One region of the Idiomarina sp. PL1-037 genome, then DNA from elsewhere that is predicted to be linked to it. Evidence: predicted binding sites of a transcription regulator. Region 1 holds the regulator's gene; each other region holds the start of a gene.
The links. The regulator FliA, encoded in region 1, starts transcription of late flagellar genes. The targets are predictions, from matches to a motif close to CTAAAGNTNNNNNNNNNNNNGCCGATA.
Positions count from the first base shown of each region.

Region 2: a site for FliA is predicted at 7,790-7,816, ahead of U0358_RS09320 (DUF5610 domain-containing protein). Genes of this name have one in related genera too.
Region 3: a site for FliA is predicted at 6,768-6,794, ahead of U0358_RS05795 (VC2046/SO_2500 family protein). Genes of this name have one in related genera too.

Region 1 covers NZ_CP139873.1:938,802-949,313, forward strand. Annotated here, with positions in the region: gene ileS (isoleucine--tRNA ligase) at 1-404, shown strand, start outside; gene lspA (signal peptidase II) at 397-924, shown strand; gene fkpB (FKBP-type peptidyl-prolyl cis-trans isomerase) at 935-1,375, shown strand; gene ispH (4-hydroxy-3-methylbut-2-enyl diphosphate reductase) at 1,412-2,356, shown strand; gene U0358_RS04260 (PulJ/GspJ family protein) at 2,362-2,706, opposite strand; gene U0358_RS04265 (Type II secretion pathway-like protein) at 2,687-2,881, opposite strand; gene U0358_RS04270 (prepilin-type N-terminal cleavage/methylation domain-containing protein) at 2,894-3,394, opposite strand; gene U0358_RS04275 (prepilin-type N-terminal cleavage/methylation domain-containing protein) at 3,388-3,804, opposite strand; gene flhA (flagellar biosynthesis protein FlhA) at 3,972-6,107, shown strand; gene flhF (flagellar biosynthesis GTPase FlhF) at 6,138-7,472, shown strand; gene U0358_RS04290 (MinD/ParA family protein) at 7,529-8,401, shown strand; gene U0358_RS04295 (RNA polymerase sigma factor FliA) at 8,394-9,119, shown strand; gene cheY (chemotaxis response regulator CheY) at 9,157-9,540, shown strand; gene U0358_RS04305 (protein phosphatase CheZ) at 9,554-10,303, shown strand; gene U0358_RS04310 (chemotaxis protein CheW) at 10,317-10,512, shown strand, end outside.
Region 2 covers NZ_CP139873.1:1,986,116-1,996,627, forward strand. Annotated here, with positions in the region: gene U0358_RS09295 (superoxide dismutase) at 37-618, shown strand; gene U0358_RS09300 (AMP-binding protein) at 963-2,660, shown strand; gene lepB (signal peptidase I) at 2,796-3,290, opposite strand; gene U0358_RS09310 (DUF748 domain-containing protein) at 3,556-5,916, shown strand; gene U0358_RS09315 (M90 family metallopeptidase) at 5,950-6,717, opposite strand; gene U0358_RS09320 (DUF5610 domain-containing protein) at 7,136-7,732, opposite strand; gene U0358_RS09325 (hypothetical protein) at 7,860-8,204, opposite strand; gene fadR (fatty acid metabolism transcriptional regulator FadR) at 8,434-9,144, opposite strand; gene dsbB (disulfide bond formation protein DsbB) at 9,288-9,833, shown strand; gene U0358_RS09340 (YcgN family cysteine cluster protein) at 9,852-10,295, opposite strand; gene U0358_RS09345 (lytic murein transglycosylase) at 10,300-10,512, opposite strand, start outside.
Region 3 covers NZ_CP139873.1:1,252,283-1,262,794, reverse strand. Annotated here, with positions in the region: gene lysS (lysine--tRNA ligase) at 59-1,570, opposite strand; one part of gene prfB (peptide chain release factor 2) at 1,607-2,629, opposite strand; one part of gene prfB (peptide chain release factor 2) at 2,631-2,705, opposite strand; gene recJ (single-stranded-DNA-specific exonuclease RecJ) at 2,745-4,457, opposite strand; gene dsbC (bifunctional protein-disulfide isomerase/oxidoreductase DsbC) at 4,461-5,192, opposite strand; gene xerD (site-specific tyrosine recombinase XerD) at 5,248-6,150, opposite strand; gene U0358_RS05795 (VC2046/SO_2500 family protein) at 6,248-6,733, opposite strand; tRNA gene U0358_RS05790 (tRNA-Tyr) at 6,845-6,929, shown strand; gene U0358_RS05785 (NAD(P)H-quinone oxidoreductase) at 6,967-7,935, opposite strand; gene U0358_RS05780 (response regulator) at 8,020-9,663, shown strand; gene U0358_RS05775 (pirin family protein) at 9,660-10,496, opposite strand; gene U0358_RS05770 (glutathione S-transferase family protein) at 10,493-10,512, opposite strand, start outside.

The DNA of each region.
Region 1 (10,512 bases):
ATGAAAACGAGTTTTGGATGCAGTTACTGGAAATTCGTGATGTCGTTAACCAGGCGCTGGAACAGTCACGCCGAGATGATGTTATCGGTGGTTCGTTACAGGCAGAAGTCACATTGTACGCTGACGATAAACTGGCGACAGCCTTGAATCGTTTAGGCGAAGAGTTGCGCTTTGCACTGCTGACATCGGAAGCGCAAGTGGCCTCTATTAGCGACGCGCCTGCTGACGCCGTTAAAGCGGAGAAAATGGCTTTGGCCGTTAGTGTGACAAAATCTGAATACAAGAAGTGTGAGCGTTGCTGGCACCATCGCAAAGAGGTGGGCACATTAGAAAGCCATGCCGATTTATGCCAGCGTTGTGTGACTAATATTGAAGGTGAAGGTGAGGAGCGTCGTTTTGCCTGATTTTGCTGACCAGACTAACCGCGCAACCGGGCTACGCTTTTTGTGGCTGACGTTGTTGCTGGTAGTTATTGATCAAATTACGAAGATTTGGGTCGCGGGTGAGTTTGAGCTTTATGAAAGCCGAGTTGTTATTGAAGGCTTGTTTAACTTCACCTATGTACATAACTATGGTGCCGCATTTAGTTTTTTAAGTGACGGCGGCGGTTGGCAGCGTTGGTTCTTTACCGCCATTGCTATCGCTATCAGCGTGGTGCTGCTCATTTGGATGCGCCGCAACCCGGTGGGTTTATGGCGCCAGAATTTAGCCTTTTCTCTGATTATGGCCGGGGCTATTGGTAACGTAGCTGACCGGTTAATGTATGGTTATGTCATCGACTTTTTTGATGTTCATTATCAGGGGTGGCACTGGCCGGCCTTTAACGTAGCCGACATGGCTATTACTATTGGTGCCGCACTCATGTTATTGGAAGCTTTTTTTGATAACCGTCGGGACAAAGCCGAGAACGGTCAAGGGCAGTAAGGAGTTTTATTTGAGTCGTTTACCTATAGAGCACGGACGGGAAGTGGTGATGCACTTCACTATTAAGTTGTCCGATGATTCAGTTGCAGACAGCACCAAAATGTCAGGTAAGCCCGCAAAGTTTCGGATGGGTGATGGCAACTTGACCGAAAACTTTGAAGCGTGCCTTGTGGGGTTGCGCGAAGGGGCGGAACGCAAGTTCACGCTAGAGCCTAAAGACGCTTTTGGTGAACCCAACCCGGACAACTATTATTATGTTGATTCGGCAAAGTTTAGCGACGAAACCAAACCGGAAGTTGGCGCTATTCTGGCTTTTACTCAACCGGATGGTACTGATTTACCGGGAATTGTTCGTAAAATTGAAGGTCCAACAGTGACCATCGACTTTAATCACCCGTTGGCCGGACAAACAGTGATTTTTGAAGTAGAAATTATCAGCGTTGAGCCGTGAGTGGTTACTGAATCAGGCTGAACGCAGGAGGAAATGATGCAAATTTTGTTGGCGAACCCACGTGGTTTTTGTGCCGGAGTTGATCGCGCTATTACCATTGTTGAGCGGGCTTTAGAAATCTTTGAGCCGCCAATTTACGTGCGTCACGAAGTGGTTCACAACAAATACGTTGTCAGTAAATTGCGCGAGGCCGGTGCGGTCTTTGTAGAAGAATTGCACGAAGTGCCGGATGACCAGATTGTTATTTTTAGCGCTCATGGCGTTTCTCAGGCGGTAAGGCAAGAAGCCAAAGATCGCGGCCTTCGGGTGTTTGATGCCACTTGTCCATTGGTGACCAAAGTCCATATGGAAGTTACCCGTGCCAGTCGCAAAGGGCACGAATGTGTACTCATTGGTCATGCCGGACATCCGGAAGTTGAAGGCACCATGGGTCAGTATAAGAACGCCGATGGTGGTATCTACTTAGTTGAATCGCCTGAAGACGTGAATAAGCTTGAAGTTAAAGACTTGAAGAACCTTCATTATATGAGTCAGACAACCTTATCGGTTGATGACACGGCCGATGTTATTGAAGCCTTACGTCAGAAGTTTCCTGATATTAATGGTCCTCGTAAAGATGATATCTGCTACGCCACCCAAAACCGGCAGGACGCAGTTCGTGAGTTAGCCAGTGATGCCGATGTCATGTTGGTGGTTGGAGCGCGTAACAGTTCAAATTCAAACCGCTTACGAGAGCTTTCCGAGAAAATGGGAACTCCGGCATACCTAATTGATGACGCCAGCTGTATTGATAAAACCTGGTTAAAAGGTCACGAGAAGGTGGCTGTAACGGCAGGGGCCTCTGCACCGGAAGTGTTGGTTAAAGAAGTGATTGCTAAGCTGCAGGAATGGGGCGGCAAAACCGCAGTTGAACTCAGTGGCCGCGAAGAGAATATTACCTTTTCAATTCCACCGGAGCTAAGACCGCACCCGGTGAGCTAGACGGTTTATCGGGAAAGCCAGAATGTTTGGATCAGTTCGTTATCTTTTCCCCAGGACACTGTGACTTTGCTGGTAGCGTTAAACTGGTCAATAGAAGTGAGTTCTGCTGTTAAATGAAGTTGCCCGGCTTTCCTCGATAGTTCTGGGTTATTACCTTTAGCCCACGCTTGTTGAGCCTCACTTAAATAAGTCATCAAAACCTCCACCGCCTTTGCTTTTGTATGGGCATGATCAATCGCCGATAGCCCAGCTTGTAAAAGCTGCAGACTGCTCACGGACCAGAGCGCCACCAGGGCAGCTCCGGCCAAAACTTCAACCAGAGAAAAGCCTTTATTCTTGTGCCTGTTCATAAGCCCCGCGCTCTGCTTCTAAGTCTTTCTGAAGTTGCTGAGAAAGCTGTTGCCACTGATGATGTTGCTGAGCTTCTATCATTTGCGCGTAGAAGAGCAGTGCAGCTAAACTGGCTGAGCTTAAACTTATAAGTGTTACTAAGGTGAGTATCAGAGCGAATCCTTTCGCGTTCATAATAAGCTCCATTTAGTTAACCAGAGGAGTGATTGTTCGTTTGAAAACATGTGTCTGTGCATTGCTGGTAACGGTAAAAGCTATAAAGAGTTTTGATAACCCACTACCGGATTCCGGAGAGTAAGAGTCAGCAGTAAATTGCGTGACTTTGAATTGAGACTTATCGGTAAGGGACTGCCAGCCATACCCGGCGCAGTCGAGAGTCATTGAGTTATGCTGTAGTTGTTCATTCCTGACTCGAAAGCCAACCGAGCCTCCGTTTTGCTGAGGAAACAAATAGCAACTGCCCTGAGGGTTCGAAATTTGCGTTGCGGCTGTATTTTTTAAGGTTTCAAAAAACTGATTTGCAACTGACTGAGCACTTAAGAGTAAATTGACCTGCATTAGCTTGCGGTGTTGCACTCCTGTTTGCCATTGCATTTGTTGCTGCGCCGCCAGAGCAACTATCGCGCCAATAGCAGAGGCTATAAGAACTTCTACCAAGCTACTGCCGCGCTCAGAAGTCATTAACATGAGGGGATTCCCGGAAGTGAATTACCCTCACTTAGGCATAGTCGAATACGACCGATACTGCTGATGATGACTTTTACCTGTCTGCTTTTGCCTATTAGCCTGATATGCCCCGGTGTCGCGGCAGCTGACTCTCCATAAAAAGTAAGCGACGCGGAAGAACTGTAAGTGTATCCGGTTTGAATACCTGAGGCTTCTGAGTCATTGCTGAATGTGACTAAGTCGACTTCAATAGATTCCTTATTTGCTATGGACTTGGCTTTTACCAACTGCAAATAAGACAGCCAGCGGCCAGCTTCTTTTTGAAGCAATAAAGACTCTGTCTGCTGAGTAAATATTGGCAGGGCCGAAGCGCCAAGCACCGCACTAACAGCCAATGCTACGACCAATTCGATAAGAGAGTAACCGCGCATAAACACACATTATTTTGAAAAAGAGCAACGAGTATAGAAGCTGCTTAAGCTTTGTCTGTAAGCCCCAACTGAAACGAATGTAAGATAACCTCCGAATAAAATGAAAGCTGGCTCGATTCTTGAATAAAACATCCCAGGTTCAACTTTTTGACGCAACAGGAAGACGTATGGCGAGCGGTGCCGAAAAGTTAGTAAATTTAAGAAATTTCACGCAAAACAATGCGCACCTTATCAAAGGTTTTGGAACGCCGTTGGCCATTATGGCTATTCTGGCGATGATTGTTTTGCCAATTCCGGCTGTGGTGCTGGATGTTCTCTTTTCATTTTCAATTACTTTGTCACTGGTGGTTATGCTGGTGGCTGTTTATACCCAACGTCCGCTGGATTTCGCCGCCTTTCCTACCGTATTGCTTATTGCTACGGTACTACGCTTAAGCCTTAACGTTGCCTCTACGCGTATTGTTTTATTAGAAGGACATAACGGGCCCGGTGCTGCAGGTTCTGTTATTGAAGCCTTTGGTAGCGTGGTCATAGGGGGTAACTACACTGTTGGTCTGGTGGTGTTCGCCATTCTGGTTATTATTAACTTTGTGGTTATTACTAAGGGTGCCGGTCGTATTTCAGAAGTAACCGCTCGCTTCACCCTTGACGCCATGCCTGGTAAACAAATGGCGATTGACGCTGACCTTAACGCGGGACTAATCAACCAGGAAGAAGCCAAAGCACGACGCAGCGATGTAACCCGTGAGGCCGATTTCTACGGCTCTATGGACGGTGCCAGTAAGTTCGTAAAAGGCGATGCTATAGCCGGTATTTTAATCCTCTTTATCAACATTATCGGCGGGCTGCTCATTGGTATGATCCAATACGGACTCACATTCAATGAGGCTGTTGAGGTTTATACGCTATTAACCATTGGCGACGGCCTGGTTGCGCAAATTCCATCATTGTTACTGTCAGTTGCGACTGCCATTATCATTACTCGTGAAAATAACAGCCAGGACATGGGCGATGCGGTTGTTCTGCAATTGCTCGATAACCCAAAGGTTTTGGTCATTACCAGCGCGGTATTGTTTGCTATGGGCGTTATTCCCGGTATGCCGCACTTTGCCTTTTTAAGCATGTCGGGCGTGTTAGCCGGCGCAGCTTACTTTAAACTTAAAAAAACCAAGACTGAAGAAGGCGAGCTGGTTGAAAAAGAACAGGAACAGCAAGTTCAGCAGGCGCAACAAAAAGAGCTCAGCTGGGACGACGTTCGCCATGTAGACACTATTGGTCTGGAAGTTGGCTATCGCCTAATTCCATTGGTGGATAAGCAGCAGGGCGGTGAATTGCTTTCACGCATTAAAGGTGTACGTAAGAAGCAGTCTCAGGAATTTGGTTTTCTCGTGCCAGCTGTTCATATCAGAGACAACCTCGATTTAGGCCCCAACAGTTACCGCATTACCCTTATGGGCGTAACCATGGGTGAAGCTGAAATTCGTCATGACTGGGAGATGGCGATTAACCCGGGGCAGGTATTCGGTGAGCTGGAGGGTGAGAAGACAAAAGACCCGGCCTTTGGGCTGGATGCGGTCTGGATCCGGCCAGAACAGCGCGAACATGCACAAACACTGGGTTACACCGTGGTTGACGCGGCAACCGTAGTCGCTACGCACTTAAGTCAGATTGTAACCAATCATGCATCTCAGTTGCTGGGTCACGAAGAAGCACAAGAATTGCTGGATCGTCTCGGTCGCACACATCCTAAGTTGATCGAGGGGTTAATTCCGGATTTATTGTCGCTGGGTAACTTTGTCAAAGTACTGCAGAACTTATTGGATGAAGGTATCGCTATTCGGGATATGCGTACCATCGTGCAAACTTTAGTTGAGTACGCCGGTCGCAGTCAGGATCCTGAAGTACTGACAGCTGCAGTCAGAATTTCACTGCGTCGCTTAATTGTTCAGGACATTGCTGAGGGAGCCGCAGAATTGCCTGTCATAACTTTGGCGCCAGAGTTGGAACAGATGTTGCATCAGTCATTGCAAATGGCTGGTAATGACGGAAATCAGCAAGGCGCCGGAATCGAACCGGGTTTGGCCGAACGCCTGCAACAGTCATTACGCGAAGTGCATCAGCAGCAGGAAATGAATGGTGAACCTTCAGTACTGCTGACTTCGGGGCTTCTACGGTCAACCATGGCGCGTTTTGCGCGTCACGCTACCGATGGTATGCGCGTGTTGTCCTATCAGGAAGTACCGGATGATAAACAAATTCGCATTGTCAGCTCAATTGGTGGACAACAAAACGGTGGTGAATAAACCACCACGCAAGAGTAACGGGAGTCGCTTGTGAAGATTAAACGCTTTTTTGCCGAAGATATGCGCCGTGGTTTACAACAGGTTAAAGAAACTTTAGGTCCGGATGCGATTATCCTGTCCAATAAGAAAGTAAACGGTGGTATTGAGCTGGTTGCAGCCATTGACCCCGATGCCCAGCAGGCACAGCCAATGGCTGAGCAAGCACCGAATGAGCCTGCCGCGTCAAAAACGCCAGAAGTGCCGGCCGAATCTTTGCAAGAATTATTGCAACGTCAGGCTCAGGCTGAACAGCCCGCACAACGCAGCGCTGCGCAAGCGGTTACTGAACCGTCACAACGGCCAGAACCGGAAGCCGAACCACAAGCCTTCGCTGATACTCAGTTAAGCGACGATATTTTTCCTGAGCAAGTAAATGCACCAGCAGCGGACGACTCCCAGGCCATTGCTGAGCTGCGCTCTCAGGTCAACGGTATTCGCCAATTGCTGGAACACCAGTTGAGCGGCTTGATGAAGCAAGAAATGGATCGTGAAGAGCCAACCCGCTCTATGCTGATGAATCGGTTAATGGATATGGGCTTGAGCGAACGAGTTGCGGATCAGATTGCGTGTTTTATTCCCGAAGGCGGATCAGATGATGAGGTCTGGGAACAGACGCTGCATTTATTAGAGGGACAGCTGAATACCACTTCTGACGATATTTTGACACGCGGTGGTGCAGTGGCTTTAGTTGGCCCCACGGGTGTTGGTAAAACCACGACGATTGCAAAATTGGCGGCTCGTTATGCGCAACGCCATGGTGCCGATAAAGTGGCTTTAATTACCACCGACACTTTTCGTATTGGTGCCAGTGAACAATTACAAACCTATGGCCGTATAATAGGATGTCCGGTCAAAGTGGCAAAAAATGCACAGGAACTGGCAGATGCATTACTTGCGCTACGTCAAAAAAGTCTCATTTTGATTGATACGGCAGGCATGGGTCAGCGCGATAAGCGTTTGAACGAACAGTTAAGTCAGTTAATTCAGAATTCACGGCTTCGTATTCGCCCGTATCTGGTGTTGTCGGCAACATCACAAAGCCAGGTGCTGATGGATGCTGTTAAGCAATTTAAAGCGCTGCCTTTGTCTGGTTGTATTTTTACTAAGCTGGACGAATGCTTAAGTTTAGGTGAGAGTATCAGTGTAGCAATAGAACATGGCTTACCAGTTGGCTACTTAACAAATGGTCAACAAGTACCTGAAGACATTCGGGTAGCAGATGCCAACTTTATGGTTGCCGAGGCTGAGCGCCTGCTTGATAAAAGCATTTGTTCCTCAGTGTCAGACGTGCCAAAATCGTACTGGAATGAGGCGTTTTCTCGCTGAATGAGCCAATATAATATAAAGCTGTTATCAATTTAGTCAGAAAAGAGATACGCCCGATGGATCAAGCAAGCGGTCTGCGAAGAATGAAACAATCGAAAATAAAAGTTATTGCGGTAACTGGTGGTAAAGGCGGCGTTGGGAAAACTAACGTGTCGTTGAATATGGCTATCGCAATGGCTAAGCAGGGCAAACGAGTACTAGTGTTGGATGCTGACTTAGGTTTGGCTAACGTCGATGTTATGTTGGGCCTGCGGGTTGAGCGCAACCTTTCTCATGTGCTGAGTGGGCAGTGCGAGTTAGAAGATATTCTGATTGAAGGCCCGGCAGGAATCAAAATTGTTCCGGCGACATCGGGCACGCGCTCTATGGTCGACTTGAGTGAGTCGGAGCATGCCGGCTTAATAAGAGCTTTCAGTCAGCTTCAGGGAAGCTATGATGTATTAATTGTTGATACCGCAGCGGGTATTGGTAATACCGTTGTCAGCTTTGCCAGGGCGTCGCAGGATGTTTTACTCGTGGTTTGTGACGAACCGACATCAATTACCGATGCATACGCACTGATAAAAGTGTTAAGCCGCGAGCAAGGCCTGTTTAAGTTCAAGGTGGTTGCTAATATGGTAAGAAATCTGCGCGACGGACAAGTATTGTTCAATAAATTAACGAAAGTAACCGACCGGTTTTTAGATGTCGCTTTAGAACTTTCAGCAATTATACCTTTTGATGATAATTTGCGCTTGGCTGTTAGAAAACAACAACCTATGGTTTTAGCTTACCCAAGATCACCGGCCTCTTTGGCGATAAAAGCGTTGGCTAAGAAAGCCATTGACTGGCCTGTTCCGGCTCAAGCCGGCGGGCATTTAGAATTTTTTCTTGAACAATTGATAACTTCTGCCGATAACGATAGTAAGCGGGATGTTGCCAATGAATAAAGCTGCCGTTTATGCTGCCACTGCTGACAACCGGAATGCTATTATTGAGCAGCATACCGGGCTGGTTAAGCGTATTGCACACCACATGATGGCGAGACTTCCAGCCAGTGTGCAAGTGGATGACTTGATCCAGGCGGGCATGATTGGCTTATTAGAAGCTGCGCGTAACTTTGACAACAGTAAGGGCGCCAGTTTCGAAACCTTTGCCGGCATTCGCATTCGTGGTGCGATGCTGGATGAAATTCGCCGTGGTGACTGGGCTCCGCGCTCGGTTCATCGTAATCATCGGCGTGTATTGGAAGCCATTCGGCAGGTTGAAAATGAAACCGGACGCGATGCAAAAGATACGGAAGTGGCCGCAAAGCTGAATATGGGTATGGATGAATACCACAATATTTTGCGGGATGTCAGCACGGGACGAATTGTTGGTATTGAAGATCTTGGTGTATCAGAAGATGCTATCATGCCAGAGCAGGTAACGGGTTCACCCTATGAGCCACAAAAAGATGTTGAGAACGCGGCGTTTCATAAAGCGTTGGTCTCCACAATCTCTTCGTTACCAGAACGTGAAGCTTTGGTGCTTTCGTTGTATTATGACGAAGAATTGAATTTAAAAGAGATAGGTGAAGTGCTGAGCGTGAGTGAATCACGAGTCAGTCAAATTCACAGTCAGGCAATGTTGCGACTGAAGTCGCGAATGCAAAATTGGGTTGAATAAACTTTGGTTGTAATCGAGAGCCTCAGTGGAGGGTGCTTTGGATAAAAACATGAAAATTCTCGTTGTGGACGACTTTTCTACAATGAGACGAATCATTAAGAACTTACTTCGTGATCTTGGCTTTACTAATATACAGGAAGCAGATGACGGTAATACCGCATTGCCCATGTTGCAGAACGGTGATTTCGACTTTGTCGTAACCGACTGGAATATGCCCGGTATGCAGGGAATCGACTTGCTGCGTGAAATTCGCAAGGACGATAACCTTGCGCATTTACCGGTGTTAATGGTAACGGCGGAAGCCAAACGAGAGCAGATCATTATGGCAGCTCAAGCTGGAGTAAACGGTTACATTGTAAAACCATTTACAGCCGTAACGTTGAAAGAAAAGCTCGACAAGATTTTCGAACGAATCAGCTAAAGGGCGAACGACTATGTCTGATAACGCCCATGATATTTCTCTGGATCAAGCCAAGGAACTCGTAGCCTTGCTTGAAGACGGGAAACAACAGCAGGCTAACCAATTACTGGAAGATGTTTACAACCGTCGTAATGACAAGTTGTTCACCTCTGTAGGCCAGTTGACACGAGACCTCCACGAAGCGCTCCAAGATTTTCAGGTTGACCCTCGCATTGTGCAAATGACGCAGGATGATCTTCCGGATGCGCAAAACCGCCTGCTGTATGTCATTGAAAAAACGGAAGACGCCGCGAACCGCACTATGGATGCGGTAGAGGCCTGTCTGCCACTTGCAGACGATATGCATAACCGTGTCGAGAAAGTGATGCCGGCCTGGAATCGGTTAATGAGCAACGATATTCAGTTAAATGAATTCAAGTCTTTATGTCATGAGGTCGATGACGTACTTAAGCGCTGTGGCGAAAACATGCCTCAAGTGCACGGGTTAATGACTGAAGTGCTTATGGCGCAAGATTTTCAGGATATTACCGGGCAAGTTATTCGCCGGGTTATTCAATTGGTCGAAGACGTTGAAAAGAACCTGATTGAGTTACTGAAGATATTTGGTAAAGAAGAAGAACGTCGTAACGCGGAAAAAGCAGGGGCTGCGCCTAAGAATGATGCTGCCCATGCAGAAGGCCCAATTATCGATGCTGATCAACGCGATGACGTGGTTGGCGGACAAGACGAAGTGGACGATTTGTTGTCCAGTTTAGGTTTCTAGGAGCATCAGTCGCATGAGCTTTGATATGGACGAAGACATTCTGCAGGATTTTTTGATCGAGGCTGGAGAGATCCTCGAACAACTGTCTGAGCAGCTAGTTGAACTGGAAAATGATCCGCAAAATAAAGACCTGTTGAACGCTATTTTCCGTGGCTTTCATACGGTTAAAGGTGGTGCAGGGTTCCTGTCGTTAGGGGCTTTAGTCGATA
Region 2 (10,512 bases), 1.0 Mb from region 1:
CACATTTGCACTCATAAAGAACGGAGAGAAAAAATTATGGCATTTGAACTACCGGCTCTTCCATACGAGAAAAACGCTCTGGCACCACATATTTCAGAAGAAACTCTGGAATACCATTATGGCAAGCATCACGCAACTTACGTGAGCAAACTGAACGACGCCGTTAAAGGTACCGATCTTGAGAGCAAGTCTCTGGAAGACATTATTAAGTCTGAAAAAGGCGGCCTGTTCAACAACGCTGCACAGGTATGGAACCACACTTTCTACTGGAACTGCCTAAGCCCGAACGGCGGTGGCGAACCAACAGGCGCGATTGCTGATGCAATTAACGCTAAATTCGGTTCTTTCGACAAATTCAAAGAAGAGTTCAACGCAAGCGCTGCCGGCAACTTCGGTTCTGGCTGGACATGGCTTGTGAAAAAATCTGACGGTTCTGTCGATTTACTGAACACTGACGACGCAGATACTCCTGTCGCTCACGACGGCGTAGAAGCTCTGCTGACCGTTGATGTTTGGGAACACGCCTACTACATCGACTACCGTAACTCTCGTCCTAACTACTTAGAAGCTTTCTGGAAGCTGGTAAACTGGGACTTCGTGAACAAGAACTTTGCGTAAAGCAAACTTGTGAATGACGATTAAAGGCGCCTCTTTTTTGGCGCCTTTTTAATAAAACCAACCAAAAAATAAAAACTAACAAATACCAACAAAGCCACACAGATTAATCTCTCGTCCCTCTAATACCGCCTTAACGTCAACATATTGCTCATATCTCCTCAACTTTCTAAATCTACAACCTCTTTCGGTTTCCATTAACCAACACTTAACTTTGTCGACAAAATTACGACTTTGGTCTCAATTTACCAATTATGGTGATTAGAACTATAGAAACTGTCGACACTATATGATTAATTACATACTACAAAGTTGATTGTGACGCTCTGAAAATAAGGCTGTGAACAATGAATAAACAACATCAAGAAAATATGACCCCCTCTTTAAGTATCAGTAACTATCAGGGAACTACGGAAATTCCGCTCAGCGAATTGACGATAGGCACTCATTTAACTCATATTGTCGACGCATACCCCGATCGTGAGGCGATTGTCGTAAAACACCAAGGTATTCGCTGGACTTACCGCCAATACTTACGTGAAATTGAACGTGTCGCTACCGGCTTACTGGCAATAGGAGTAAAACCAGGAGAGCGAGTCGGCATTTGGTCTCCAAACAATATTGAGTGGTCTTTAGTGCAAATGGCGACAGCTAAAATAGGTGCAATTATGGTGTGCGTTAACCCCGCTTACCGCCCTCATGAGTTAGAGTTCGCTATCAACAGCGTCGAAGTTAAATACCTCGTTGTTGCACAGCAGTTTAAAAGTTCGAATTACATTGAAATGCTTAATGAACTGGCTCCTGAACTTAAAAATCATGCTTCTGACACAACCCTAAACCGATTACCCTCGTTAAAGAAAGTCATTAGCATTGGAGAGAAAAGTCACCCCGGAATCTTGCCCTTTACGCAATTACAGGCACTTGGCAACGAACAGCATTATGCACAAATGCGCGAAATCGAAGCCTCGTTAAGTGCTTACGATCCAATTAATATTCAATTTACTTCAGGCACTACAGGCAATCCTAAGGGCGCAACCCTAAGCCACCGAAATATTCTGAATAATGGTCGGCTAGTGGCTCGTTCCATGCACTTAACTGAACAAGATCGTCTTTGCATCCCGGTACCTCTTTATCACTGCTTTGGCATGGTTCTGGGTAATTTGGCGTGCCTCGCATCTGGGGCTTGCGCCATATTTCCCGGACCATCATTTGAACCAACCACCACGCTTGAAACAGTAGAGCAGGAAAAGTGTACCGCTCTGCACGGTGTCCCCACTATGTTTATTGCTCAACTTGAGCATCCTGACTTTTATCGCTATGACCTCAGTAGTCTTCGCACAGGTGTTATGGCAGGCAGCACCTGCCCCGAAGAGCTGATGCGTAAAGTTCATAGTGACTTTCATATGCAGCAGGTGGTAATTGGATACGGCCAAACCGAATGTAGCCCCATAAACCATATTACCGATACTGACTCGCCCTTAGAGAAACAAGTAAAGACTGTCGGTCGCGCAATGCCACACACAGAAGTAAAAATTATTAACCATAACGGTGATATTGCCGCCGTTGGTGAAGCCGGAGAAATTTGTGCCCGGGGATATTGTGTTATGCAAGGATACTGGGGGGACGAAGAAAAAACCAGAAACACCATAGACTCTGAGGGCTGGCTGCACTCGGGTGATCTCGGTGAAATGGATGAGTCGGGTTATGTCACTATTGTCGGGCGTATAAAGGACCTTATTATTCGCGGTGGCGAGAATATTTATCCAAGAGAAATTGAAGAGGTTCTGTATTTACACGATGACGTTAGCGACGCTGCGGTTTTTGGAGTTCCAGACAAAAAGTTTGGCGAACAAGTCTGCTTATGGTTGAGAACAAAAGAGGGTCACAAAATAACAGAAGAAGAAATTCGTGCTTACTTAAAAGAACAGTTAGCCTATTTTAAAGTGCCTAAATACATTCGCATTGTCGATGAGTATCCCATGACCGTTACCGGAAAATTGCAAAAATTCAAAATGCGTAAGCAAATGACAGAAGAGCTGGACTAAAGATATAGATACCGGAGCAAGGAAGTTAACTGCATCAGGTTATCAGCACAAGGTGACTCCACAACTACCATAGTGGAGTCGCTTACCCCCGAAAAAGCTCTCAGCTTATGCTCCCGTATAGCCCAGCGGTTTTTATTAAAGATCACCCTCAACTTTATTGAGTATCAAACTGCGATGAATAATACCAAGTTCAAAACGGCTATCATTTGCATTAACTGTGTTATCACCAAGAAGAAAGTATTCTTCTTCGTCTGTTGTATAGACGTTATTAGAATACTTTTTTCGCTTTATAACGGCGCTAGCCGGCAAGTAATGCACTCCAGACTCAATCAGCTTTTCTGGTAGCTTTACTTTCTCATCATTTATATAGACACCATCTTCTTCGAGCCGAATCGTTTCATTGGGCAGACCTATGACTCTAAAAACCAAAAGGTTAAATTGCTGAGGATTTTTTACAGCCACCACATCCCAGCGGCTGGGTTCATAGCCAAAAGACGAGAGAATCCCTATTTTAACTGTCTTCCCGGCTTTTATTGTCGGCTCCATTGAGGAACCATTTTGAACGAATTCACGGCTAAAAGCAGACACACTGAACAATATCGCAGTTATCAAAAAAATCCATTTTTTCACTATTAATATCCTTTATTTAGGCTTTGTAAATTTTCCATACCTTATCAGCCATATAACCGTCGAAGGTACCCAGTAAATATAAGTTCGTATCAACCACTGCAACTCTTGTCCCCAAATGGTCTGGCGCTGCGCTTTTATTCTATGGCTTACTTAACTGGCATCTGTGGAAATGGTGCCTCGACAGTCCTCGGGTTACACGAAAGTGACGTTGAGCACTGATACGTCTACACTGTGCAGTATTGTTCGCTTTAGCGGAGGCTATATTATGTACGGCAGCTCATTCAGTCAATTCGGTGATTATCTGCGAGAAAAATGGGCCTCTCCGCGTCGCATTCGGTTCTGGCTGTTGGTACTGGTTATTCTCTACACCTTAGTGGGCTTTTTTGCCTTGCCCTGGATAATCCAGTACGTTGCGGTGAATACCGCTAAACAAGATTTTGGCCGTGAGTTGCGCATAGAGTCGGTGCACACTAACCCGTATACACTAACGCTTAGAATGAACGGCGTTACGCTAAATGACAAAGATGATCGGCAGTTATTTGGCTGGGGCAATCTGTTCGTCAACCTGGAATGGTCGAGCATTATTGACCAAACCTGGGCTATCGAAGCAATTCAAATAAACAAGCTAATGATTCAGGAAGAACGCTTTGCCTCAGGTGAAACGCGCCTATCCCGTCTCGCCGCCGAGAGCTCTGATCCAGAATCGGAGAAAAAAGAACCTGGGAAAGAAGAATCTGCGGAAATGCCTGCCTTACGCATCAGAGACTTTAAGTTGGAAAACGGCGTTCTGCGTTTTTCTGACAACTTAAAAAACGTGACGACTAATGATGATACCGAGCCCAAACAGGTGTCACTGGCTCTGCAGAACATAGGCCTTTCCGTAAAGGATTTCACCCTGCAAAATGACGCGAGCTTCCCGCTGCGCCTGAAAGGTCAGCTTACAAAGGGCGGTAAACTCGCCTTCGACGGAACCTTTCAATTATTGCCGAGCCCAGCTCTGGAGGGAAATGCCGAGATTAATAAGCTGGAGTTTAAGCAAGCTGCCCCTTACTTGCAGCAGTTTATGAACATGCAGCTCGAAAACGGAACACTAACCCTGAATGGGAAAATGAGTACCAATGCACAACAACCTTTTGCTTTTAAAGGCACTGCGAACATTAACACACTGAATATCAAAGAAGCCTCTAACGACGAAACTCTCCTTGGATGGGATAGCCTTAAAACCGAACAGTTTGATTTGAACATAGCAAACAAAGAGATTGAAACAGCGCCTATTGTCGTTAAAGGTTTATCCGGCCGGGTGGTCATTAACCAGGACAAAACCACTAACTTCGGACAGCTTGTCGTTGATGCGCAGGCAGACACAAAAGACAATACGAGTAAAAGCAAGGAAACCAAACCGTTCGGTATCACTATAGAAGGTGTTGAACTGTCTGACGGAGACATTCAGTTTGCCGATAACTCTCTGCCGCTGCCCTTCTCTACAAGTATTCATACGCTAAGCGGAGAAGTGTCTACTTTGAGTTCAAATTCGTCTGAGCCGGCACGGGTGGAGCTGGAAGGCGAGGTCGCAGAATATGGCCTGGCACAGGTAAACGGCACCGTTCACGCCTGGCATCCAACGCGCCAGACGAGTATTAATGTCAGATTCCGTAATCTTCAGATCCCGGAGTACTCTCCTTACACCGTGAACTTTGCCGGCCGAAAAATAGCAGCCGGCACGATGGATATTGATCTCGACTACACCGTTAATAAGACGAAGCTCGATGGCCAAAATAACCTGGTGCTACATGACCTGAAACTGGGTGAAAAAATGGAATCCAGCGACGCGATGGATCTACCGCTGGACCTCGCCATTGCATTGCTGCAGGACAGCGACGGTGTCATTGACCTAAATCTGCCGGTGAGTGGAGATGTTGGCAACCCGCAGTTCGACTTTGGCAAAGTTATCCAACAGGCCGTGGGAGACGCTATTAAGTCTGTCGTTACCGCACCTTTCAGCTTTTTAGCTAATCTTGTAGGCGCGGACTCAGAAGAAATGGGTAAAGTCGAGTTTCCGGAAGGTCGTACCCATTTGCTCCCTCCCCAACGTGAACGTATTGCTAAGCTCCGCGAAGCCCTCAACGAGCGCCCGGCTCTGGCTCTGGAGCTAGCAGGTCCATTCAACCGGGCTTTCGATGCTCCTGCTCTGAAAGAAGATAAAGCGATGAAAGTATTACAACAACGTCTGGCGGAAGAAGGACGCGAGGTAGAGGAGCCAAGCCTGACAAGCGAGTCGAATCAGGCTGCTATGGAGGCAATATTCTCCTCTCATTACCCGGACACAGAACTCGAAACCGTAAAAGATCGTTTCACTGAAAAACAAAGTGAGTCATCCGATGAAGCGACATTCGACGCGCTGGCCTATCGCAACCACCTAGCTGAAAAGGTTATAGCAGCGCAGTCGATTACAAATGAGGAGTTCAAAGCTATCGCAAATGCACGTGCAGAGGCTGTACGCGACGCTTTGGTCAACAATCCTAAGAGCGGTATATCTGCTGACCGGGTGCGTATTAGAGAGCCTCAGGAAGTCGATTCAGTAGAAGGCGAACGGATTGCCATGGAACTTGCTGTTACAACGGATTAAGCCGTCCGCGCTGTTGGAGCACAGCAATATTCGTCAGCAAGGACGCTGTCGATAGAACTGACATAACAACCGGTAAACCTCGGGCATGTGCTCTTTCATGTTCTGAGGGTCTTCAAAAAAGGTTTCGCTACATACCGCGAAAAATTCAGCCGGGCTGGTTAACGAATAGCCATCAAGCGGTAACGGCCTATGATGGATAGAATCGCTCTGCAACCTCTCCCAGGCCGCCGAAAAAATATCGTGCCATTCGCCGGGCTTCATATCCGGATGCATAGGCGGCGCGCCGTTGGCACCATCGCGCAACATATCGAGTTTGTGGGCAAACTCATGAATAACAACATTACTGGCTTTTCCATGACGAGCATGAGGCCCTGTTTGACATACCGACTGCCAGGAGAGAATTAACGGACCACGCAGCCATGCTTCACCGCTTAACCCAGGGCTTTGAGGGTGAACAACGCCGTCGTCGCTACGATACGGACGATTAGGAACAAAGTCCCCTTCGTAAAGAATAATGCTATATAAATGATCGTACCAATCTAACCCAAGGTGCAGAACAGGTACGCAGGCCATGGTCGCTATTTTTAAACACATCGCATCGGTGAACTGAAAATCCCCGCCTGATGCAAAGTTTTTACGAACCAGAAAACGGAAGCTCATATCTCGCAGAGCATCGCGCTCCGCCCCTTGATAACGCGCCATTACCGGCCAGTCTGCTACCGCTGACTCCCACTCACTTTCTGTGAACCCCATTTTTCTAATGCGTCTGTTCTCAAACCAATTGCGTAATCGCTTAAACATGGCATTTCCAGGTTATGGGGGGCGGTAATATGAGAAATTTAATTCTCATATTTCAATGCGCTCTACGCAGACAGAAGATTAAACAAAATAACAATAATTCCAGCTATTACAAAAAACGGTAAAAGTGATTTTATAATTTTTTTCATTTCAGATAGAAACCTCTCAAATTATGAAACATAAAAAACACTAGTTGCTTAGGTTTTGCGAAGTTGCCCTCACATGATGTTTTATCTGTATAGAATAACTCAGAGCGCGCTTGTTCTGGCCTAATCTGCACTCCTTTTCCTGAGAAATAGTGCAACTTCTTTGTGATGCTCTGGAGGCATGCTCTACCTTCTATGCTTAACAACTTAATAAGCCGACACCGTTTAAAGCAGCATAAATAGTAGCAGGGAAAAACACAATAACAGTGCCGAGGTTAGTCCTCAGCGCTGTTATCAGACTCTTCTGACTTAGCCGCCTGTTCCAGTATTTTCTCGCGGAAATTGTCCAGGCCTTTCATGACTAAATCGTAGGTTTTGTCGACACCACTTTCGACTTCGCCTTCATACGCTTGTAAGCCTGTAAGAATATTTTTGGCGTCATCAAAGCCTTTTTCAATACCGCCAGTAATAGCTTCCATGAAATTATTCAGAGTGTCTTCTTCCGATTCGCCCGGGTTCATTTCTTTGTAGCGGCCATAAAAATTGGTCGCAAAAGAAACAATGCGATCTGCCGTGGCCTCGGGAGAAGTATCAACACCGGAATCGTAAATTTTCTGCGTGGCGTTTTTGCCCATTACCGGTTCCAGCTCGGCGTTAATGCCTTCCAGCGCCGTTTTGTACAGTAAGCTGAGCGAGTCATTATTACTGTTCAGTGATACCCGCTCATGAGCGCGTAAAATGCCAGCATTGTTTGCCTGTTTAGACTGCGCTGCCATCTCTTTCATACTGTTGCCGTTATCATCAGTTTTTGCAGTGCTGTTCTGCTTACCAGAGCCCGTTACAGAGGTGCTATTACCTGTAGTAATTGACATAATATTGCTCCTGAAAAGTCCGGCTATAGCTTGGTTTTAGTATAGCCCGTAACTTGTTAACGGCAGATACTGGTTAAAGTTTAATCTTTTTCAACAACAGCATTGAACAGCCCGAGTATGCCCAATACTAGCTATTGATAACCACTTTCTCAGCAATTGGAAATAACGAGCCAGCCCGGTTAAACACCATATCGGTATGTTTTTTCGACAGAGTGATATCAATTGCATTTGAGCCTTGATTAAAAACAGTCACAATTCTGTCAGCTTTCTGAATACGAGCTACATTGTGTTTGTTAATGAGTTTCCCAAGCGAAGGCACGATCCTGGCCAAAGGAGTATGAAGAATCCGTACAGAGTCTCCCGTTTCTTGAAAAACATGTTTTGGATTATTTAAACGCGATGAGCGAAGCATAAAGAGAACAACAACTAATGAAAGCGGCCCTAATAAGCTTAGTAAGTAAAAATACTCCATTCGATACTCCTTTTCTTTTTGTTGCCTTCACCAGCCATATCTGCAAATTGCTTTGGTCTTGTTACTTCGATTTCCATTACTATTTCGTAGGAATATTGCGTATGCAATTGACACTAAATGGGTTAAAAATTAAAAGCAATAAAAAAGCCTGACAACTCAAAAAGAGTCATCAGGCTTTAATCAACAAACTAAATTTAATTCTACCGAAAAAGCAGGGAAACTAGCTTAATTAACCCACCAAATCATCCGGCATATCACCACGCAGGCTATGCCAAATTTCGGCGGATTCATAACCGTAGCGGCGAACCAGGTTCACGGACTCGTTGTAGTCACCTTCGCGGGTTACGGCTATTAGGTTTTCATAGTAGTCGCGGGCCAGCTGGCGGGCTTCGGACGACGAAAAGTAATACTGCCCAATACGCGAGTACAGGCCTTTAAAGCCGTTCAGTACCAGCACATAAATGGGGTTGCCCGAGGCCATGGCTAAGTCGTGGTTCAACTGGTAGTCGAACTCGGCAAAGGTCTTTTTGTTGTCTTCCAGCTCGCTGGTGGGTTCCAGTAGCTCCAGAACTCGCTTGGGGTTATGGCGAATGGCGGCGCGAATATAAATAGCGCTAATGTTGGTGCGCGCAGACAACAGCTGGTCGACTAGCTCCGGCATACCGTCTTCGTCGAGGCGCGCCAGGGTTTCCAGAATATTCAGGCCGGAGGTTTCCCAAAAGTTGTTCACTTTGGTGGGCTTGCCGTGCTGAATGGTCAGCCAGCCGTCGCGCGCCAGACGCTGCAGCACTTCACGCAGGGTGGTTCGCGTTACGCCAATGAGTTCAGACAGTTCTCGTTCAGCGGGTAGAATAGTGCCGGGTGCAAAATGCCCGTTCCAGATAGATTTTACGATGTACTCCTCGGCAAAACCCGCCGGACTTTTAGCTTTTATTATCATATTCCCGCCTGTGAACTAACTAATAAAAGGATTCTAGCAGCCTTGTGTGAGGTCGGACAAGATAACTTCTGGCTTTATATCGACAACACCACGCTATTTGGGTATGGTTTCTACGTTTTTACAGTTTCTTAAGGAAAATCATCATGCTGTCTGTGGGTCAGTGGCCTAACAAACCTTTTGCCTGGTTACTGTTATTTTTAGGATGTTCAGGCCTGTTGGGCGCCGCACTTTACTTCCAGATGGTTCTTAACTTAGAGCCCTGCGTAAAGTGTGTTTATCAACGTATGGCGGTTGTCGGTATTGGCTTGTCTGCTATTGTCGGCCTGTTTGGCTCCGGGCTTTGGTTAACGCGCTGGGCGGCTTTAATTGGCTGGCTTTACAGTAGTTATCAGGGCTTACTAATTGCCTACGACCATTGGGATCTCCAAACCTCGAAAAACGCGTTCTTTGCGGTGTGTGAAAGTGCACCTAATTTCCCCAGCTGGGCACCACTGCACGAATGGATGCCTGGTCTTTTTTCGGCACCAGGACTATGCGGTGACATTGACTGGCAATGGCTGGGATTAGGTATGCCGGGCTGGATGACGGTGATTTTTGCGGGCTTATTGCTCATCGCCATTATTGTCACCATTTGCCACATTATTTCGTCGTTCACGAAAAAAGACGGGCTGGTGCTTTACCACAAATAATCCGTTTTAATACCAGCGCTAAGACAAGGGCCAGGTTACTATTCTGTCTTCCAGGTCGCCCTTAAACTTCGCTTCACTTACGCAATGGCCGGCTACATGATAGCCGGCTTTTTCCATTGGCTCTTTGCTGCCCTCATGCCTTAACGGATGCCATTCAGGCAAAGGCTGCCCTTCTGCCCGTAGCCGATACGCGCAACTGGCGGGCATAAAGTAAACCTCGTCGAGATTGTCAGGAGTTAAGGTAACGCATTCGGGTACGCGCTGGCTTCGGTGAGCGTAGTCGCTGCAACATGCGGTGTCGGTGTCTAATAACCGACAGGCAACATTGGTGGAATAAAGGTGGTCTTCTTCGTCCTGCAATTGGTTTAAGCAGCACTGCCCACAGCCGTCGCACAGGGCTTCCCACTGTGCATGACTGAGTGTATGCAGCGGCTGCTCATACCATTTCATTAATACCGACAAGGCATTACCTTGGAAAACGAATGCGGTCGGACAAATAGCCCACGGCAGCCACAAAGTAGTGTGAACGGTTCCAGCGCATTAGGGCGTCGTAGTTAGCATAAGCTAGGTAAACTCGGCCCTCTTTGTCGTCAGGAATCACTATTGAGGCGTCGATATCGGCACGCGATGGCAACTCAGAGCCGTCAAAACGCGTAACACCTAAGTCTGCCCACTCGGC
Region 3 (10,512 bases), 310 kb from region 1:
GCTGTTTTTGATAAAAAAACCCGGCTAATTAGCCGGGTTTTTTGTTTCATAATGGTAATTAATCCGCTTTTGGGCGCATGTGTGGGAACAATAATACGTCGCGAATAGACGCAGAATCCGTTAGCAGCATAACCAGACGGTCAATACCAATACCCTGACCAGCTGTTGGCGGCATGCCGTGCTCCAGTGCGGTAACGTAATCTTCGTCATAGAACATGGCTTCGTCATCACCCGCTTCTTTCTGCTCAACCTGCTCGCGGAAACGTTCAGCCTGATCTTCAGCGTCGTTCAACTCTGAGAAACCATTAGCTAGTTCACGGCCACCGGCAAAGAATTCAAAACGGTCAGTCACAAACGGATTATCGTCGTGACGACGTGCCAACGGTGACACTTCAGCCGGATACGCTGTAATGAACGTAGGCTGAATCAGACGATGCTCGGCAACTGTTTCAAAAATTTCGATTTGAACTTTGCCTAAGCCCCACGACGGCTTAACGCTCACACCAACCTGCTCTGCAATTTCAGTAGCACGATTCATATCATTAAGCTGCTCAAGGCTCACTTCCGGCATGTATTTGATAATAGCTTCAAGCACTGTCATGCGCTCAAACGCCTTACCAAAATCATAATCCACGCCTTGGCTGGTAAACTGAGCAGAACCTAACACCGACTCAGCCGCACCGCGTAACATTTGCTCAGTTAAGTCCATTAAGTCGTGATAATCCGCGTACGCCCAATAGAACTCCAGCATAGTGAACTCAGGGTTGTGGCGCGTTGAAAGACCTTCATTACGGAAATTACGATTAATTTCAAACACCTTTTCAAAACCACCAACGACTAAACGTTTCAGGTAAAGTTCTGGTGCAATACGTAAAAACAGCTCCATATCCAGGGCGTTATGGTGCGTACTGAAAGGACGAGCTGCTGCACCACCGGGAATAGCCTGCATCATCGGTGTTTCAACTTCCAGAAACTGGCGATCGCTTAAAAAGCGACGAATATAGTCAATAATTTTAGAGCGGGCCACGAAAGTACTGCGGGACTCTTCGTTGGTAATCAAATCTAAATAACGCTGACGATAGCGCATTTCCTGATCTGACAGGCCATGGAATTTATCGGGCAACGGGCGCAGCGCTTTAGTCAGCAAACGTACTTCGTCAACTTGCACGCTTAACTCACCGGTTCCGGTAATAAACAAGGTACCAGAGGCGCCGACAATATCGCCTAAATCCCACTTTTTAAATTCAGTGTTGTAATAACCTTCGGGCAGATTGTCGCGGGCAACATACAGTTGAATTTTGCCGCTCATATCCTGAACCGTTGCGAAACTCGCTTTCCCCATAATACGACGGGTCATCATACGACCGGCCACTTTCACGCGAATGCCCTTTTCAGCCAGATCCTCTTTGCTCACATCATCGTATTCAGCGTGCAAATCGGCAGCTAAAGAATCCCGACGGAAATCGTTCGGGAATGCGATACCCTTATCGCGAAGCGCCGACAGTTTCGCCTTTCGCTGCGCGATCTGTTCGTTTACGTCTACTTCAGGTGCCTGCGATTTATCAGTCATTATCGATTTTCCTCTGTCGGGATACTTAAATTAAACTTACAGCCCGCTTTTTAAGCTGGCTTCAATAAATGGGTCAAGTGCGCCATCAAGCACAGCCTGAGTATTACGGTTCTCGATACCCGTACGTAAATCTTTGATACGCGCATCGTCCAGAACATAAGAGCGAATTTGACTGCCCCAGCCGATATCAGCTTTTGAGTCTTCTAATGCCTGTTTCTCTTCGTTCTGTTTCTGTAATTCAAATTCATACAATTTCGCTTTCAGCTGTTTCATTGCTGAATCGCGGTTCTTGTGCTGCGACCGGTCACTCTGACATTGCACCACAATGCCTGTTGGTTCGTGCGTTAAACGAACGGCGGAATCAGTACGGTTAACGTGCTGACCGCCCGCGCCAGAGGCACGATAGGTATCCACCCGCAGGTCGGACGGATCAATCTCAATATCGATATCGTCGTCTACTTCCGGGTAAACAAATACCGAGGCGAATGAGGTATGGCGGCGATTACCTGAGTCGAAGGGTGATTTACGCACTAAACGATGCACACCGGTTTCGGTGCGAAGCCAGCCGTAAGTGTATTCGCCAACGACACGAACGGTGGCCGATTTTATACCCGCGACATCGCCCTCTGACAGCTCAGTAATTTCCGCTTTAAAGTCATGCGCCTCTGCCCAGCGCAAGTACATGCGCAGCAGCATGTTAGCCCAGTCCTGAGCTTCGGTTCCGCCAGAGCCTGACTGAATATCCAGGTAGCAGTCTGCCGAGTCGTTATCTTTTGAGAACATACGACGAAACTCTAACGCCTCCAGTTGTTTTACTAGACCGGACAGTTCTTCATGAGCTTCGTTAAAGGTGTCTTCGTCTTCTGCTTCTACCGCAAGATCAACCAGACCCTCGACATCGTCGAGCCCCTGCTGAAGTTTATCCAGGGTTTGTACAACTTGCTCTAACGCCGCACGCTCTTTACCTAAGGCTTGTGCCTTGGGTGGATCATCCCACACATTGGGCTGTTCCATCTCACGGGTAACTTCTTCCAGACGCTCTAACTTAGCATCGTAGTCAAAGATACCCCCTAAGCGAATTACTACGCTCACGCATTTCTTTAATGTTGTTGTAGGTTGCGTTAGTTTCAAACATGCGACTACCTAATTCTGTTAATTCTAAAAGGGGCGTAGTTTAACGTATTGCGCGTATTTGCTCCACCAACAACTGAACGTTTGTGCGTCCGCGGAAGTGATTAAGTTGTGGCTTGTATAAAAGTTCAACAACCGAGCTCTCTCGCGCCGGCCATTGTTGTGTATCAACGTTAAAGGCAATCGCATCTAATAACTCGCCTTGCGGATGACGCACCACCAATTTTAGATGTCGCTCTCCGACAATACGCTGATCCACCAGCTCAAACTGGCCGTCAAACATCGGTTCTGGAAACTGTTGTCCCCAGGGGCCTGCACTTTGCAGCATATTCACACTGTCCTGAGAAAGTTGCAGTGTTGTGAGTTCGCCATCAGACCAGAATACACGTTGCTTCTGTTCTTCTGACAGCCACTCCGCCGCCACTTGTTCAGCCAGTTCGGAAAAGCGAGTCAGATTCACTTTCTTCATGGTTAAGCCGGCGGCCATAGCATGTCCACCGAAACGTTCCATGATTCCCGGCTGCAGACTATGAACACGTTCCAATAAGTCTCTCATATGCAGACCGCTAACCGAACGTGCGGAGCCTTTTAGGAATTCATCATCATCGTTGGCTAACGCAATAACCGGACGGTTCACCTGTTCTTTTACTCTTCCCGCGACAATACCAATAACACCGGCATGCCAGTCGGGCTGATACAAGGTAACTAAATCAGGCACCTGCCCCTGATCAAAACGCAGCTTCGCGATAGCGCTCTCGGCATGCTCGCGCATTTCAGATTCAATCGATTTACGCTGCTGGTTTAAATCGTTAAGCTGCTGCGCTAACTGCTGCGCCCGGGACTCGCCCGCTAATAAGCATTCTATTCCCAGTCCAATATCGTCTAAGCGCCCTGCTGCATTAATTCGCGGACCCAGAGCAAACCCTAAGTCACTGGCGGCCAGCTGACTGGCATCACGGTTCGCAACTTCCAGCAACGCTTTAATTCCGGGGCGGCTCATACCTTTACGAATACGGGCTATCCCCTGTTGCACCAATACGCGGTTGTTATAATCCAGCGGTACAACATCCGCGACAGTGCCAAGAGCAACGAGATCCAGCCAGTCAGCCAGGTTAGGTAATGGCTCAACACCTTCATCACGTAGCGCTGAACGCAACGCCAGCAGGACATAAAACGCCACTCCCACGCCCGCTAAATTTTTGCTGGGAAACTCACAGCCATGCTGATTCGGGTTCACTGTTGCATTAGCCGGAGGCAGTTCTTCAGGCGGTAAATGGTGGTCGGTAACCAGCACCTGTATGCCCTTTTCACGAGCAAGTGCAATAGCTTCATGCGCTGCAATACCGTTATCGACAGTTACAATTAACTGCACATTCTCTACAGCCAGTTGTTCTACCATGGCAACAGACAAGCCATAGCCGTCAGTCATTCGATTCGGTACACGGTAGCCCACTTGCTGCAGACCCAAGGCTTGCAAGGCCGACACCATTAATGCTGAGCTGGTCGCGCCATCGGCATCAAAGTCGCCGCAAATACAAACCTTTTCTTGGTTTTTTAACGCATTTTGCAGCAGTTCAACGGCTTTACCGATGTCTCTTAACGAGGAAAAATGCAGTAACCCGGAGGCTTTCAAAGATAATTTGTCAGCATGACGGACACCCCGGCGGGCATAAATTTGCCGCAACAAAGGTGGCATTTGTTGCGGCAAAAAGTCATCGTCAACGACTTGATAACGACGTATTTCGTAATCACTCATGAATTACTGTGACTCACCTTTTTTAATTTCAGCAATTAAACGTGATGCAGGTAGCGCTCCCGGTACTAAACGACCGTCGGGAAGGATAATAGCCGGCGTACCACTCACCCCAAACGATTTGCCCAGTTGGTAGTGCTCAGCAACCGGATTGGAACAACTGGAGTCGCCACTGTAATTTTCGTCTTCTTTAAAGGCGGTAATGGCCGCTTTTTTGTCGTCCGCACACCAAACCGTTTGTAGCTGCTGCCCACCTTTGCTACTCATACCTCCACGAGGAAAGGCCAGGTATTTTATGGTAATGCCTTCGGCGTGATAGCTGTCCATATTCTCATGCAAGCGCTGACAATAACCGCAGGTAGTGTCAGTAAAAATCGTTACCTGATATTTCTCATTCTCAGCCGGGTACACGATCATATCGTTTTCAAAGCCTTTCAGCATTTTCAGGCGAACTTTAGCCATACCCGCTTCACTTAAGTTTTCTGGTTCACTACCGGTTATATCAAACACATTGCCGCTAATAAGCCGTTCACCATCATCTGACACATAAAACATGCCCTGATTGGTCACCGCACGGACATAGCCGTCAATTTCACCGGGCTCTGTCGACAACACTTCAATACCAACTTTACTCAGGTGCCGGGTGTCAACTTCATTTTGTTCAGCACTAATTGCCGGCGCACTAAAACTCGCACCAACCAGCCCTACTAATCCAACTACAGACATTAAATTGCGCATAAATACCTCTTAAATTAACTGTCCGAACCCTACCCTGTTACCAGCCAAAATGCAATTAGCCGCGCGGGTGATGCTGAGCATGTAAGGCCTGCAGACGTTCACGTGCAACCTGGGTATAAATTTGTGTGGTAGATAAATCACTGTGACCTAACAGTAGCTGTAAGACACGTAAATCGGCTCCATGGTTCAGCAAATGCGTGGCAAAAGCATGGCGTAAAGTGTGTGGCGATAAATGTGCGTAAATGCCGGCTTCTTCGGCGTAATGCTTTAATCTGTACCAAAATGCCTGGCGTGTTAATAACGAGCCACGCTGCGTAACGAATACCCAGGGACTGCTCTTATCCGTTATTGCCGGGCGTCCGTGTTTTAAATAATTATCCAGCCATTCCAGCGCTTCTTCCCCTAACGGCACCAAGCGTTCCTTGTTGCCTTTACCGACAACCCGAACTAAACCTTGCTGGCGGCTCAACTGGTCATATTGCAGACGAATAAGTTCGGTTACCCGTAATCCGGTGGCATAGAGCACTTCCAGCATAGTCCTGTCACGCAGACCAATGGGAGTTTCTGTATCAGGTTGTTCCAATAGAGAAATCACATCGTCTTCGCTTAACGAATGTGGAATGCTTTGCGGTAATTTAGGGCGTTTTAAGCGTGCGGTTGGGTCTACTGCCACCCACTGCTGTTTTACAGCAAACTGGAAGAATTTCTTCGTCGAACTTAAAAAACGCGAGGTACTTCGTGGGGACAAACCTTGCATACGCCGCCACAACAGGTAGTCCTGTAACACAACTTCATCGGTGTCCATTAAGGATTTCTTCAGCGGCAGCAAATATTCACAATAACGGCGTAAGTCACTGCGGTACGCGGCTTGAGTGTTATTACTGGATCCATGATGCAGCCAGAGATGCTCAGTAAAAGCATCAATACGGTCTTCGTCCTCTGGGCGGAGTTGCTTCATGGGTTTTGGAAAATTAGCGAAATGATAATGCTATTATGCCGTATAGCGAGAGCGGCTGAAACTGCTTGTGCGAAACTCCCAGTAAAGAAGTTAAGCGCTAATGAGTAATGCCCAGTTTCTGCAGAACATCATATAGGCCAGCGGGCCCTTTGTGTTTGTACTCATCTTTTTCTTCCGTTTGTGGTTGTTTTTTCTTTTCCAGCCGCTGACGAACACGCCAGTCCAGGTTGTGGAGAAGCTCCAGGGGCAAACGATCAGGCGTTGCATCGGGGATAAGCGGCTGAGGATGAGTTGCGTCCTGCAGTTTAAAGTCTGACAACTGACTAACTGTTGCATAGACACCACTAGCCAGCACCATACCTGGCTTTGCATCTAAAGGGCGCGCTCTGCCAGCACCAATGGTTCTTTGCCAGTTAACTTGCGCAGGACGCTCAGAAATAACCGGGTCGCCACCCAACGCAGACACCCAATAAGCAAACTCGCCCGCGAAGCCGTGATTAACTGCTTCGCTCGCGTGTTGCTCAAAGAAGTGAGCGGCCTGGTTTTCGACAGCAGCATTCTGTACAGCTGAAACTTCACTCATTAAGACTCTGGATAATCGGTTACAGATACTTCTGTATCGGCCAAAGTCCTAAAAGTTTAAGTTTTCTCTTTACAGCTAAGCTAAGACTGTTATTATACGCGCCTCTTGAGTGGAGGGGTTCCCGAGTGGCCAAAGGGATCAGACTGTAAATCTGACGGCTCAGCCTTCGCAGGTTCGAATCCTGCTCCCTCCACCATTTCTTTACTGCAGCGCCAATTCGCTATCAGCCTGAGTTACTCCTCCGAAAGTGTTATAACCACCTTACCCTGAGTTTTATTATCTGCAACATAATCCAGTGCCTGCTGAATATCGTCAGCCGCAAAAACTTCATCGATAATAGGTTTTATGGTGCTGTTTTTAAACTGATCACTAAAGTCACGCCACAAACCTTGTAAAATTTGGCCTTTGCGTTCCGGTGATAATGCTCTCAGAGTTGAACCAATCAGCTTTTGACGTTTCATCAGCATACGTCCGAAATTAACTTCACCAGTCACACCAGCCATTAAGCCAATTAAAATAATACGACCATCCTGTGCCAGATATTGCTGGTCTTTTGCTATGGATTCACCAGCGACAGGATTCAGAATAACGTCAACTTCACCGAGGGCTTTAACTTCTTCGAGAACGTCCTGTTCGTGCCGGTTAACCGCATGTTTTGCTCCCAGTTTCAGGCAAAACTCTGCTTTCTCTCCGCTACCCACTATGGCGATAAGTTCGTTACCGCTTTCCCGGCACAACTGTGTTAATGAGGAACCTACACCACTAGCACCGGCATGAGCCAATACTCTCTCTCCGGGTTTTAAGTCAGCCAGTTGAAAGACATTAAGATAAGCCGTAGCAAAGGTTTCCAACCAGCCCGCAGCTTCTGCATTACTCCAGCTTTCAGGAACCTCCAGTATTTGTTCGGCGGAAACATTCACTTGCTCAGCAAAGCCGCCACCAGCCAATAACGCGCTGACACGTTGCCCGGTTTGCCAGCTACTGACCTTGTTCCCCACCTTTTCTATTACACCACAGACTTCTAAGCCAGGAACAGCTGAAGCACCCTTAGGCGGTGGATATTTTCCTGCTATTTGCATTAAGTCGGCACGATTAAGTCCGGCGCTTAGTACCCGCAGCTGAACTTCATTAGCTTGTGGTTCGTCCAGTTCAGGGTGGTTCTTCCAGTGTACTTTTTGTTCTGAAATCGCAATTGCTTTCATATCAGCCTCTGTTGCCGCTTAACATTATTGAAATTAGCCAGTATGCTGTCGGTATGAATAAGATCAGGATACTGTTTGACGCCAATGGACAAAACCTTAGAGCTCAATAATAAACGCGTATTATTAATAGATGACCAGAAACCCTTTCAGGTCATGCTCAAAGGCTTGCTGTTAAACTTGGGGGCGCAGGACGTACAAGTCAAGACCACCGGCGAAGCAGGTATTGCCGCTTACATAAAGAAACCGCACGATATTCTGCTGGTAGACTATAACTTGGGGCGTGGTCGCAACGGTCGACAGGTTTTAGAGGAACTGCAAGTTCGGGGGCTAATGAAAGAGCATACGCTGTTTTTTATTATTACGGGGGACAACACTCGCCCTATGGTGCTCAGCGCACTAGAATTACAACCCGATGATTATTTGATGAAACCGTTTTCACATCGTGTGTTGCGCTCCCGGCTGGTGCGGGCCTATAAACGCCGCATGTGGTTAAAAGATGTATTCAAAGCGCTGACAAACCATGATTATGATACCTGTATTGATGCCTGCCAGAAACATATTCAATCTAACAGCCGCTACAGTAATTACTGTCGTAAACTGCAAATTGAGTTATACAACAAAACCGGGCAATTAGATAAAGCGGAAACGGCAATTAAAGAATTGCTGGAAGAAAACTCCCACAGCTGGGTCTTTCTAAAACTGGCTGAAACACGGTTATTACAAAACTCTCCCGAAGAAGCGCTGAATATTCTTAATCATTTAATTAAGCGCATGCCTAATGCTGTTGAAGCGTATGACCTGAAAACTGAGTGTTACCTTCAACAGCAACAGCTGGAAGACGCTTTGGAAAGCGCTCGCGATGCCATTACCATGGCGCCATTTTCAATTGAAAGACAAACCAAACTGGCCCATATTGCCCGCGATAACGGCGACTTTGATATTGCCAAACAAGCCATGAACAACGTGTTGCAGATAGCCCGTAAATCGGTTTTTCGTAACGCGCATCACTTGTGTAACTATTTACGCAGTATTCTAGATGCGGCCGAAAACAGCGATACGCCTCAGCAAATCAGTAAATATCAGACAGAAGCAACAATGGAGCTGCAACGTGCCCGCTATGATGAGCATCTGTTGCATGCCGATATTTCATTTGAAGATTTGGAATCCATTTTATTGTCGCGTATTGACTCATTCAATGGACGCTTACACCAGGCACAGCAGCGCTTAAATGAAGTTGTTGGCGAAAAATTGGCGCACAACCAGCCTATTAATAAAGACTTACTGCCTGACGTTATCGCCATTTTGCTGGATGTCGGGGAATACGAAAAAGCAAATGCGCTCGCAACGAACCAGGACGAAAATCCAACTCTTGACACTTACACCTCTAAAATTTTACGGGCGCGCCTGGCCGCGGCTCAAAAACAGCAGGATAACTTCTTTGAAGTTCACAAGGCAGGCTTAAATGCATACCAGCAAGGCCACTACATTCGTGCACTAGAGCTGTTTCGCAAAGCGATGGAAGCCGCGCCAATGAACAGCGGCGCAGCACTTAACTTTGTTCAGGCCGCCGTTCGTTATGCAGAGGAAACACCTGGCGGCGAGCGGGTTCACCTTAAGAAAGAATGCGACAATTGTTTTAAAGTCTTAGAGGGGCTGCAATTATCCAGTAGCCACAGTAACCGGTACGGGCGGTTACTGGAGCAAACCGAAGAGTTGGAACTGCGCTAGCTTAGTTTTTGGTTAGCGGCTAACTGCCCCGATTGATAATCTTTAATAGCCTGCTCAATCTGATCCGACGAATTCATGACGAAGGGACCGTATTGGGCAATGGGTTCATCAATAGGTTTGGCGGCCAACAGAATAAAGCGCGCATTTTCGATAGCGGAGAAATCTAATGTTTCAGCAGAGTCAAGCAACATCAACTCCCCCTCTTTCGCCGCCTCTCCATTCACTGTCAGATCACCTTGATAAACATAAGCCAGACGTCGCTTTTGACCTTGTGACGGAAAACTGAGACCGTCACTTGCTAAGTGAATGTCCAGCATTAAAAAGTCTCTTCCCGGCGCATTAACAGGGCCCTCCTGCTGCTGGTATTGTCCTGAAATAACCCTTATCAGAGCATCACCATTTTTCACCTCAGGAATAGTAGCTGACGGGTAGTCGTGCCACTCAGGTTCACTCATTTTTTCATCGCCCGGCAAATTGACCCATAGCTGAAAGCCCCACATTAGGCCTTCAACTTGCTTCGGCATTTCGGCGTGAATAATACCTTTCGCCGCTTTCATCCACTGTACACCGCCTGCATCAATTTCACCGCTATTTCCGACAGAGTCTTTATGCTCCATAGTCCCCGCTAACATATAGGTCAGGGTACAAAATCCGCGGTGCGGGTGCGGCGGAAAACCCGCAATATAATCATCCGGGTTATCGGAGCGAAACTCATCCAGCATTAAAAACGGGTCCTGATGTTTTAGCCCCGGCTGATTAATAACACGAGTGAGTTTAACTCCCGCACCATCCTGCGCCGGCATTCCACGGTGTTTGGCTAAAATAACACTCATAACTGGCTACTCCCCT